Regions from separate parts of the Peribacillus sp. NPDC096447 genome, predicted to be linked through region 1. Evidence: riboswitches for the same ligand, from Rfam matches in the RefSeq annotation. Region 1 holds a riboswitch; each other region holds the start of a gene.

Region 1 (4,117 bases):
CGATGGCCATTCGCTTTGCTAAGGAAAAGGCAAAGGTAGTGGTTAATTATCGCACTAAATCAGAGGAAGCGGATAGTGTAATGGAGGAAATCAAAACAAATGGCGGGGAAGCTATTGCAGTAAAAGGCGATGTCACCGTTGAAGAAGATGTGATTAACCTTGTTCAATCAGGGATAAAGAATTTCGGGAAACTCGATATATTCATCAATAATGCAGGAATTGAAAATCCGGTTCCGTCTCACGAGATGCCGTTAAGCGACTGGAATAGGGTAATCAATACCAACTTAACGGGAAATTTCTTAGGCTGCCGTGAAGCCATCAAGTATTTTGTCGAGAACGACATTAAAGGGAATGTTATAAATATGTCCAGTGTACATGAGATGATACCCTGGCCTTTATTCGTTCATTATGCGGCAAGCAAGGGCGGAGTGAAGCTGCTTACGGAAACCCTGGCTCTTGAATATGCACCAAAAGGGATTCGTGTGAACAGCATTGGTCCTGGAGCCATCGCCACGCCAATAAATGCCGACAAGCTTGAAGATCCCGAAAAGAAAAAGGATCTTGAAAGCATGATTCCGATGGGGTATATCGGAAAGCCTGAAGAAATTGCTGCGGTTGCTGCATGGCTGGCATCTTCAGAGTCCAGTTATGTAACGGGCATCACTCTTTTCGCTGACGGCGGAATGACAAAATACCCAGCATTCCAAGCGGGAAGAGGATGAATTTTGTTTAATGATAAAAAAAGAATCCCAGCAGGATCAAACCTGCTGGGATTCTTTTTTTAAAGCATTAACGAGTATGATGATTATACCAGCTAATGAAATTATCGACGACCGTATCGATAAACTGGACAGTCGACTGATGTGTAAGCCTGCCTTCGTTATCGATTTTGTCATGCACTGCACCAACATATACTTCATTCCCGGGAAGGAGTGGGGAGGAGATGCCTATTGCAAATAAGATTTCACGCAAATGCAATTGAGCTTTAACCGTTCCTAATTGCCCCATTGATGCACCCATGATCCATGATGGTTTTCCGATCAAAACTTTATCGACACGTGATAACCAATCGATTGCATTGCCCAATACTCCTGGAATCGTACCGTTGTATTCAGGTGTTACCCACAAGACTGCATCTGCTTTGGCCACTTTACTTTTAAATTCTTTTACAACTAATGGAGGGTCATTTTCAATATCTTGATCATAAAAAGGTAAATCCCGGATGTTCAAGATTTCGAGATCGAACCGATCTTGATATCTAGATTGAATATATTTGGCAAGCTTAAGGTTGTAAGACTCTTTACGGATACTTCCCACTATTGCAACAACTTTCATCTTCAATACCTCCAATGATTTTTATAATGGATAATCATGTAAATTTGTTCCACTTAACCATTATAATTGGAATATAAATGAAAGGGAAAAAGGATGCTTGGGAAAAAGTTGAGTTAGAGCTGAATAAACAAAATTCCTCTCGAACATTCATTCACTTAGGGTTACCCTGCAAAGTCAGACTCGAAAATTAAAATAAATTTGTTTGTGCCTACCCAATCCCATTACTCGACCTCTCCCAACAATATTGCATTTGTTTTTAATTTAATATTATGGCCACTCCTATAGGGATTAAGGCAAAATCCTTTCAGAAAAAATGAAATAAGACGCTTGAAAAAGTAAATAATGAAATTTCATAAAGGGGTAAGTAAAATGAGTTTGTTTGCTTGATAACTATTTCACTAAAATGATAGGAGGGGATGAAGTTGATCTTTCGTACCATTGATACGGACAAAGACAAAGATATTATCGTTAAATTCAGGAAAGATTCCTTTGTTTTAAGTTTTGGATCTGAAGCTGGTTTTGGAGATGAAAATACATATCTGCAACGAATGGGAGAAAGGGTCCGCAAATTTCCGGATGGACAGGTGATCATTGAAAAGAACCAAGTACCGATTGGACAAATGGAACTTCAAATTCGGGAGTATGAAGGAACTGAGATTGGCTATGTAAATTTATTTTATCTTATTCCCGAATACCGCAGTAAAGGCCTTGGCAAGGAATTGGTTCGCTACGCAGAAAACTTTTTCAGGCAATTTAATGTCTCCGAATATCATTTAAGGGTTTCTCCGGATAATGGAAGGGCGATTCGTTTATATACGAATTCAGGCATGATCAAGATAAGGGAAGAAAATGAAATATACACCGTATGGAGAATGAGCAAATCATTATAAAATATAATTTTTAATTATATTAATATAATATAAAACCATCAATTCACTATCCTGTGAAAATATTTTAAGCGATGAAGAATATGGTTGACTTTAAAGAAATTAGAATATATAGTGAAGGACATAATTAAATAAAACGTTAATTCTTATCAAGAGATGTGGAGGGACTTGGCCCTATGATACCTCGGCAGCGGGTTTTTACTTTTGTAAAAATACTGTGCTAATTCCAACGGACGAAAGTTTGAAAGATAAGAAGGAGCTTTACTTAGATAATTAATTTAAGAGTTTACTCTTTTTTATGTCTAAAAGAGGCCTCTTCTGTCTGATGACGGAAGAGGCCTCTTTTGTTTATTCAAAATGTATATGGTTATTTGGAGAATTGGTGCAATTACTCATGAGTTTCGCAGATTTACTCGTGAGTTTCACACAATTACTCGTGAGTTTCGAATATAACCCTATCATTATGAAACTTTGCAAAGCTCTTCTCTCTGGATAATGAATTCGTACAAATAAACAGCATGGGGGGAGATTGGATGATTGAGTTTCAAAATGTTAAAAAGGTTTATCAAACAAAGAAACAGACTGTCGAGGCTTTGAAGGGCATTGATTTGACAGTGGAAAAGGGGGATATATTCGGTGTAGTCGGTTATAGCGGGGCCGGAAAGAGTACGTTGATCAGGCTGGTCAACTTGCTTGAACAACCTTCAGATGGTTCGGTGATTGTTGGGGGCAAGGATTTAACCAAATTAAGCCCTAAGGAATTACGGGCAGAAAAGAAAAAAATCGGGATGATTTTTCAGCATTTTAACTTGCTAAACTCAAAGACCGTTTTTGATAACATTGCCATGCCGCTGGTTTTATCGGGAACTCCGGCTAAGGAAATCAAAAACCGTGTAGGCGAGCTGTTGGAGTTCGTTGGCTTATCGAGCAAGGCAAAGAGTTATCCGGAACAATTATCCGGCGGTCAAAAGCAGCGGATCGGCATTGCGAGAGCTTTGGCTACGAATCCATCGATCTTATTGTGTGATGAAGCTACATCGGCATTGGATCCACAAACAACGAGTGCAGTTCTGCAGCTCTTAAAAAAAATTAATAAAGAATACAATATCACCATTCTGCTAATCACTCATGAGATGTCTGTAATTCGGGAAATTTGCAATAAGGTAGCGGTCATGGAGGGCGGATGTGTCGTTGAACAAGGTTCGGTTTTCGAAGTTTTCGCGAAGCCGCAAACGGATATTGCAAAAAACTTCGTGAGAACGGTCATACATGACGAGATTCCACAAAGTTTTTTAAAAAGCATAGGGGCGCACATTCCGATTATTTGGAAAATTAATTTTATTGGGACTACTTCGGGTACTCCTTTACTGTCTACCATCTCGAAGAAATATGATATTCATTTAAGTGTCTTATCGGCCAATATTTCTGAAATTCAGGAAACGCCTTTTGGGAATTTGATCATCGAAGTGACCGGAAGCAAAAATGAGGTGGATAAGGCTTATCAATATATTAAAGATGAGGGGATTCTCGTCCAGGAGGTGCAGATAAATGGGTAATACGCTTTGGGGAATGGAAATAACGGCAGAGCAGCTGTCGACAGCTTTCGGTGACACACTTTATATGGTAGCCATCTCATTGGTATTTTCCGGATTGATTGGGCTTCCGCTCGGTATCCTGCTTGTCATTACAAGAAAGGGTCACATCCTGGAGAATAAATGGATTTTTAATGTATTGAACCCGATCATCAATATATTGCGGTCGGTTCCTTTCATCATCTTGCTTGTAGCACTTATTCCGTTTACCAGAATGATTGTAGGCAGTGCGATTGGAACGAATGCGGCCATTGTTCCGCTAATCTTTTACGCGGCTCCTTATATTGCCCGGCTTGTGGAAAA
Region 2 (4,117 bases), on a different contig from region 1:
CAATTTGCTCACTGTCCCCAAACAATCTTGTACACTCCTCGAGTAATGTACCGTCACTTATCGCTTTTTCATTTTTCAATGAAAAGGACAGCCAAGCATACACTTCTGGATAATCCTTCAATAATGAATATAATACTTTTGCTTCTTGCAGGGAAGGAATCGTTTCAAAAGCTAAAAGGTCAGCTCCTGCTTCAATCAACGCTGATATTCGTGAGCGATGAAAAGCCGTTAAAGTTTCATCCGAAACACCATAGTTTCCTACATACTCTGAACCATCCGCAAGATAAGCCCCATAAGGGCCAACAGATGCAGCAACCAATGGCTTAGGCCTAAGCGTTTGATTTTCTTCCTTCCAAAAATCATCTCTTGCTTTTCTTGCGAGTAAAACCGTTTTCCGGATTAGCTCCAAAGCCTCTTTTTCTTGTATTCCGCGGAGGGCGAAACCTTCAACAGTGGCTTGGTAGCTAGCCGTAATCGCACAGTCCGCTCCAGCACGAAAATAGTCAGAATGCACTTGATAAATCACTTCTGGATTTTCAAGTAATACACGTGCAGACCAGAGCGGGTCGTCCAAATCACATCCATGCCCCTCTAGCTCTGTAGCTAAAGCTCCGTCCAAAATCATGACTGAATGATCTCGTAAAATAGCGTCAATAGGGTTAGTTTTATTGTTCATGATCTACTCCTCTTTTCTTTATGGTTTTGTGTCATATAATAACTTCCATAGCAAAACAAAATAAATGGAATGCCACAATATAGTGCAATTCGTTGTGTAGGATCAAATGCAATGCCTATGCAAGAAGCCAGGCATAGCATAAAAGAAACGATTGGTACGAGTGGATATAATGGCGTTCGATAAGCCAAGTCATTTACTGAATTTCCTTCTTTTATATATCGTCTGCGAAATAGAAACTGTGACACGCTAATACTCATCCAAACTACAACCACGGCTAGTCCAGAAATGGATACAAGCACTATGTAAACAGTATCCGGTGCAATAATACTCGAGAACAGGGCTAAACAGCCGCCCAACATACTGAATAGGACTGCATTTATCGGAACTCCCCGTTTTGTCAATTTTGCAAATATTGGTGATATAGTTTCCTTATCTGCAAGTGACCAAAGCATTCTGGATGATGCATACAATCCTGAGTTTGCAGCAGACAAAATGGCAGTTAATATAACAAAGTTCATAATATCCGCTGCATATGGCACACCAATCCGTTCAAGAACTGCCACAAAGGGGCTTTCTAATACGCTTGCATCCGAAATAGGCAATAATGCGGATAATACAACGATGGTTCCTACAAAAAAGATAATCAATCTCCATAATGTCATACGGATTGCCTTTGGTATCGTTTTTTCTGGATTCACAGTCTCTCCAGCTGCAATTCCGATTAATTCAGTTCCAGAGAATGCGAAATTCACCGCAAGCATCGTCATTATAATGGCAAAAGCACCATTCGGAAATAAACCTTCACTTGTAAAATTGGAGAACGGAGCGGATTGTGAATGAATTATTGGAATGAAACCTAGCATTGCTGCTGCTCCCAAAATAATAAAAATCACAATGGCAAATACCTTTATAGACGCAAACCAGAATTCGGATTCAGCGAAAAATTTAACGGTCCACGCATTTAATGCCAAGACCAATATGGCAAATAGTGCACTCCATATCCAGACATTGATTGATGGAAACCATCTCTGCATCAACAAACCTGCAGCCGTGAATTCCGAACCTAGTGCAACAGTCCAAGTTAGCCAATACAACCAAGCTACTGTATACCCTGTCCCAGGACCTATGTATTTAGCTGAGTAGCTATGAAACGCACCTGTCTCGGGCATATGTACTGCCAGTTCACCTAGACATAGCATGACTAGATAAACCACTAATGCCCCAATCAGATACGAAAGGATGGTGCCGAATGGGCCAGCCTGTTGAATCGTATAACCCGAACTTAAGAATAAACCTGTTCCAATCACCCCGCCAAGCGATAGCATTATTATATGCCTTGCCTGCATTTCCCTTTGAAAATCATGCTTCCTTTTGTTCTCCATTCTTACTCTCCTTTATCTTGCATCCAGAAAAAACGAAAACGCACTCTAAAAAAGAGTGCGTTACTGACAAATAAACACGTACGGTCTTATCTATCAAGGTTTCACCCCCTGGAATTAGCACAGTGTCATTGCAGACCTGTTGCTGAGGTTTCATAGGGCCAGTCCCTCCACCTCTCTGGATAAGAAATTATTTTTTTATAACTTTATCAATCTATGAATAAATTGTCAAGTTTTGTTTCGGTTTGTAAAGACTTCCTTTAAAGTCCAAACGATCATCGATCTTTGGCATAGATATGAACTTGTTTTTGGAACAGTCGCTTACAGTATTAGAATTGCAGATAATGCTAACCGGGAATAATTTAAAAAAATGACGACACCTTAAAAGATGACGCCATTTTTCTTTCTTATTCCTTAAGGTCGTTCAATTTCAAATAATTCCCCTAGTTTTGTATAAGTATGACCCGCTAATCTTGCTACAGGTTTTAGCCCATTCTGGTCAATTCGGCCATTATGGTAAATATCCTGCTCTATATGATAGCAGACTATTTTCCCTATCAATAAATCACAACCAGGTTTATTCTTGGAGCCTGCCAATGGTATCGCATGCTCTAATATACATTCAAAGCGTACCTTCGCTTCTTGCAATCCTGGTACCGATACCTTATCACTAACCGCCTGAGTGAAATTGGTAAGACCCAATTCACTTTCGTCAGACGGAAGTTCCTTGGCCGTTCGATTTGCATCAGCAACATTATCTTCATCAGTGATATGAACAACGAATTCACCTGTTTGAATTGCATTTCGGGCCGTGTCCTTTGAAACTCCTTCTTTCCGTTGAACAGAAATGGAAATCATCGGAGGATTGGAACTGACTATGTTAAAAAAACTGAACGGCGCTATATTGATTGTACCGGTTTCGGATTGTGTCGTAACCAGGGCTATTGGTCTCGGTATGATGCTTCCAGTCAAAAACTTATAATTTTCCCGTTCAGTAAGACTTTCAGGATTAACTGAAATCATCTTCATCCCTCTCATTCTTATAAAAAGTTCTTTTGAAACCATGAACTTGCTGCATCAACCTCTGAACGTGTTAACTGATGACCGTAATTTTCCCAGTGAACATCCACCGCAGCACCAGCTTGCAGTAAAAGTTGATTAAGTTCATCAGTTTCTGCTGCCGGGCAAATCGGATCGTTTTTACCTGCAGCAATGAATACAGGTATATCCGATAGGGACGGCAAAGCAATCCCGCGTCTAGGCACCATTGGATGATGAAGAATCGCTCCTTTTAAAGCCCCTTCGAAATGGAACATCAAACTTGCTGCTATGTTTGCACCATTAGAATAACCTAATGCCACCACTCTGTCACGATCGAAGTCATATTGTCCGGACGCTGATTCCAAGAAGTCATAAAGCTCCTTCGTACGGAAAATCAAATCTTCTTCATCAAAAACTCCTTCAGCCAGCCGGCGGAAATAACGGGGCATTCCGTTTTCAAGTACATTTCCCCGTACGCTGAGTACGGATGATCCCGGTGAAACCATTTCCGATAATGGCAAAAGATCCGTTTCCGTTCCTCCAGTGCCATGTAAAAGCAAAAGCAACGGTGCATCTGGATTACTTCCTTTTTGAAAAATATGCTTCATCATTTATCCTCCTCTAGTACCCTCGGCACTGCCGGCAGTAACGTTTTCTCCATGATTTCCCTTTTTTCTTCAAGCCATGGCGGCAGCATTAATTTACTACCCATCTTTTCCTTCGTTTCATCATGAGCAAAGCCAGGTGGATCTGTGGCAACTTCAAAGAGTATGCCTCCATCTTCCCTGAAATAAATGGCATCGAAGTATTGACGGTCTTTAAAGGGGGTCACGCCATAGCCATGGTTTGCGATATGCTCCCTCCATTCTTTATGATCTTCATTATCGCTTGCACGCCATGCAAGATGATGGACAGTTCCCACTCCGATTTTCCCATTTGGCAAAACCGTTTTTTTAACATCTATCAAATTTCCGATGTCCGATGTGGATTTAAAGCGGATGAAATCGCCCTCTTCCCCCAT
Region 3 (4,117 bases), on a different contig from region 1:
CAGATTCAGCGGTTTTTGCAATGCCGGCGTCAAGAATGTATTATCAACAAAACTTAAGGCACCGGCTTTTTTTGCGATATCACATACAGCTTGAATATCGGTCACTTTAAGTAACGGATTTGAAGGGGTTTCGATGTATATGGCCCTGGTATTTGGCTGAACGGCCGCTTTGACGCTTTCAAGGTCCGTCATGTCAACGAAGGTATGCTCAATATTGAAACGGGTCAATACGCTTGTGACCATCCTGAACGTTCCGCCGTACACATCTTCGGAAATGACGATATGGTCCCCGGCAGACAATAGCAGGAAGGCTGTTGAAATGGCAGCCATACCTGATGAAAAGGCAAAGCCGTGAGTGCCTTCCTCAAGAACGGCAATGATATCTTCAAGTGCCTCGCGAGTTGGGTTCCCGCTTCTGCTGTAGTCATATTTGCCGAATTGATCGATATCGGATTGATGGAAAGTCGATGCATGCTGAATGGGGACGCTCACACCGCCCGTTGCCGGATCGAATTTATGTTGATTATGAAGTAATTTCGTTTCAAAGCTAAAATCATGATCTGTCATCGTAGTGCCTCCCTTTTTACATGTGCGAATGCTTGCTGCAGGTCACCAATCAAATCATCGCTATCCTCGATGCCAACGGAGAAGCGGAGCAGGCGATTACAAACCCCATTTGCCGTTCTGACTTCAAGCGGTATATCGGCATGTGTTTGTGTGGCAGGATAGGTGATAAAGCTTTCAACCCCTCCAAGACTTTCTGCAAAGGAAATTAATGAGAGCGATTGTAAAAATGGGTTGACCGCCGCTTCATCAATGATGCGGAAAGAAATCATGCCGCCTCTGCCGGGATACAATACATCAGTGACACAATCATGTTCCGATAAGTAATCTACAAGTATCTTGGCATTCTTTTCATGACGCTCCATCCGCAATGCCAGGGTTTTCATTCCGCGCATCAACAGCCAAGAATCAAATGGGCTCAAGACAGCTCCAGTACCATTATGATGGAAGGCAAGAGCATCACATAATTCAGCGCCGCTAGCAACGATCAGTCCGGCGAGCACATCATTATGACCACCGAGATACTTGGTTGCACTGTGAATCACAATATCCGCTCCAAGCAGGATGGGTTGTTGAATAAGAGGCGTGTAAAAAGTATTATCAACGATTAACAATAAATTATATTGTTTGGCCAATGCGGCAACGGCGCTAATATCCGTTTGCTGCATAAGAGGGTTAGTGGGAGTTTCGATGAAGATGGCTTTCGTGTGAGGAGTGATGGCTTTTTCGATATCCTCCAAACAACAAGTGTTTACATAGTCACACTGCAATCCCCATTTTTTAAAACCTTGTTCTAACAGACGATATGTACCGCCATAAAGATCTTCGCTGACAATCCATGCATCCCCGGATTTAAAAAGGGCGAGAATAGTGGAGATGGCGGCCATTCCTGAACTGCAGGCATAACCTTGGTCTCCTTTTTCCAGATCGGCGATGGATCGCTCCAATAGCTGGCGTGTAGGGTTACCTGTCCTTGTGTAGTCGAATCCCGTCGATTGGCCAATTCCTTCGTGACGAAAAGCTGTTGAAAAGTATACCGGCGGATTGACTGTTCCTGTCGCCGTTTCGCTGCGATTTCCTAATTGAGCAAGATATGTTTCAGTTTTGTACATGGTTTTCACTGCTCCTTTGAGTTATATAAAATAAAAAAAAGTCTTCTTTAAGAAGAAGACTTTGATTAAGTAGTGACGAGTCATTCTTCTTATCTTCCAAGTTCACAAACTTGTGGAATTAGCACCTTTTCATTGGTTTGAAACAAATGAAGGTTGCTGAGGTGTCATCGGGCCATTCCCTCTACCTCTCTCGATAAGAGTTTAGATTATTCAATTTCTTTTGAATTTACTATATATACAAAATACTGTCAAGGACATTTTTGTAGTGATAATGCTCTGATGTTCATGACCAGGTCAATTGGAGCCTAGTGGTGTCTACACTTTATGTGTCTATAAAGAATAATCGGATTTTCATATAAACATGAAGGAAACATGGATTTTTCAGAAAAAATGGAAAGGGCCAGCGGGATATTTTTGCTTTAAAATAATAAAGTTTGTACAATGTATGGAGAGAAAGAATAATCCGACATTATTCATTTCATATGCAAAACGTCTTCAATGAATAGTGCAAACATAGGAGGAGAACACATGGAATACAGAATCGAACGAGATACGATGGGTGAAGTGAAAGTTCCTGCTGATAAATATTGGGGGGCACAAACTGAGAGAAGCCGTAACAATTTCAAAATCGGTAACGAAAAAATGCCGATTGAATTAGTTCGTGCATTTGCATACGTTAAACAAGCTGCGGCAAAGGTGAACTATGATCTTGGTGATCTTTCCGAAGTTAAAAAGAATGCCATCGTCAAGATTTGCGGGGAAATCCTTGAAGGTACACTTGATGAACATTTCCCGCTTGTAGTTTGGCAAACTGGAAGCGGCACGCAAAGTAATATGAACGTGAATGAAGTGGTCGCTAACAAAGGGAATGAATGGTTAAAAGAAAATGGTGAATCCGAAACCCTTCACCCGAATGATGATGTTAACAAGGCACAAAGCTCAAATGATACTTTCCCGACCGCCATGCATATTGCAGCCTTTATGGAAGTCGCTGAAAAATTGGTTCCTGCCATCAAAGCCCTTCGTGATACATTCGATACAAAAGAAAAAGAATTTTGGGATGTCGTGAAAATTGGCCGGACACATCTTCAAGATGCTACACCATTAACATTAGGACAAGAAGTTTCCGGTTGGAAAGCGATGCTCGATAAAGATCTAGCGATGATTGAAGAAAGCAGCCAAAAATTATTGAACCTTGCTCTAGGCGGAACGGCTGTAGGAACCGGAATCAATACAAAAAAAGAATTCCCGGGACTTTCTGCCAAACAAATTGCAGCGGATACAGGATATCCTTTTGTCACATCTGACAATAAGTTCCATGCATTGACTAGCCATAACGAAATCGTTTACGCACACGGTGCTTTGAAAGCATTGGCGGCGGATTTAATGAAAATTGCGAACGATGTCAGATGGCTGGCAAGTGGTCCAAGAAGCGGAATCGGCGAAATAGCCATTCCGGAAAACGAGCCGGGCAGCTCCATCATGCCAGGTAAAGTCAATCCAACACAAAGTGAAGCGCTTACCATGATTGCAACACAAATCGTGGGTAACGATGCTACAATTGGCTTTGCAGCAAGCCAAGGTAACTTTGAATTGAATGTATTCAAACCAGTCATCATCTATAACTTCCTGCAAACGGTCAAATTATTGACGGAAGGCATTCATTCATTCAACGATAATTGTGCGGTGGGCATCACTGCAAATGAAGATAAAATCAAAGAAAATGTAGAACGTTCCCTTATGTTGGTAACAGCATTGAACCCTCATATCGGTTATGAAAAAGCAGCCAAGATTGCCAAAACGGCATTCAAGGACAACTCTACGTTAAAAGAAGCGGCGTTGAAATTGGAGTTCCTGACGGAAGATGAATTCAAAGCATGGGTTGATCCTGCTAACATGGTTAATAAATAATTAGTAGTGCCCTCCCTCTGGTATTAGGGAGGGTGTTTCCATGTGTTAAAATAATGGAATCGACAAATACTGAAATCATAAGTATCGGGAACAGGAGGAAAAACAATGTCTATATGCCCGCTTTGCAACGGTCTGAGAAAAATTCATGTGAAATGCCCTGAATGCGGCAGTGATCTCGAGGATAAAGGGAAATTCATGGACTACGCTGATGATTACAGTGCTTATATGGATATCGACATACTTAAAGAAAACGACGGATACCCTCAATCCCTTCAAAAAGGCCAATGCCCGCATCTCATGAAATGCCCTGAATGCGGACATGATGAAGTGGTATTGGTCCAGGAATGAATCTATACCTTTATTTGAATAAACGTAAAAAGACATGGGTCTCAGTTTGTATACAAAAGGGGTTCGATTTAAAAAAATTCCGACCCCTTTGAAATTCCATTTGAATTATAGCCTAAAGTTAAGTGATCAGACGGGTCTGTATCTTTAAAGCGACGTTCATAATTTTTCCCGAATGTTGAGAA

The links. Region 1 has a riboswitch for S-adenosylmethionine ahead of ACIQZD_RS06095 (methionine ABC transporter ATP-binding protein). Riboswitches for the same ligand answer to the same signal wherever they lie in the genome.
Region 2: linked by a shared signal. The riboswitch ahead of mmuP (S-methylmethionine permease) and the one ahead of ACIQZD_RS06095 (methionine ABC transporter ATP-binding protein) in region 1 are both predicted to bind S-adenosylmethionine.
Region 3: linked by a shared signal. The riboswitch ahead of ACIQZD_RS09930 (methionine biosynthesis PLP-dependent protein) and the one ahead of ACIQZD_RS06095 (methionine ABC transporter ATP-binding protein) in region 1 are both predicted to bind S-adenosylmethionine.

Annotation. Positions count from the first base shown of each region.
Region 1 covers NZ_JBIWEV010000001.1:1,217,115-1,221,231, reverse strand. Annotated here, with positions in the region: gene ACIQZD_RS06110 (glucose 1-dehydrogenase) at 1-722, shown strand, start outside; gene ACIQZD_RS06105 (NADPH-dependent FMN reductase) at 790-1,335, opposite strand; gene ACIQZD_RS06100 (GNAT family N-acetyltransferase) at 1,758-2,225, shown strand; SAM riboswitch class I at 2,366-2,477, shown strand; gene ACIQZD_RS06095 (methionine ABC transporter ATP-binding protein) at 2,756-3,778, shown strand; gene ACIQZD_RS06090 (methionine ABC transporter permease) at 3,792-4,117, shown strand, end outside.
Region 2 covers NZ_JBIWEV010000005.1:191,834-195,950, reverse strand. Annotated here, with positions in the region: gene mmuM (homocysteine S-methyltransferase) at 1-676, opposite strand, end outside; gene mmuP (S-methylmethionine permease) at 673-2,058, opposite strand; SAM riboswitch class I at 2,142-2,244, opposite strand; gene ACIQZD_RS18280 (flavin reductase family protein) at 2,470-3,078, opposite strand; gene ACIQZD_RS18275 (alpha/beta hydrolase) at 3,096-3,704, opposite strand; gene ACIQZD_RS18270 (ring-cleaving dioxygenase) at 3,704-4,117, opposite strand, start outside.
Region 3 covers NZ_JBIWEV010000002.1:611,813-615,929, reverse strand. Annotated here, with positions in the region: gene metC (cystathionine beta-lyase) at 1-567, opposite strand, end outside; gene ACIQZD_RS09930 (methionine biosynthesis PLP-dependent protein) at 564-1,676, opposite strand; SAM riboswitch class I at 1,763-1,876, opposite strand; gene fumC (class II fumarate hydratase) at 2,205-3,587, shown strand; gene ACIQZD_RS09920 (hypothetical protein) at 3,693-3,935, shown strand; partial or broken gene ACIQZD_RS09915 (transposase) at 4,070-4,117, opposite strand, start outside.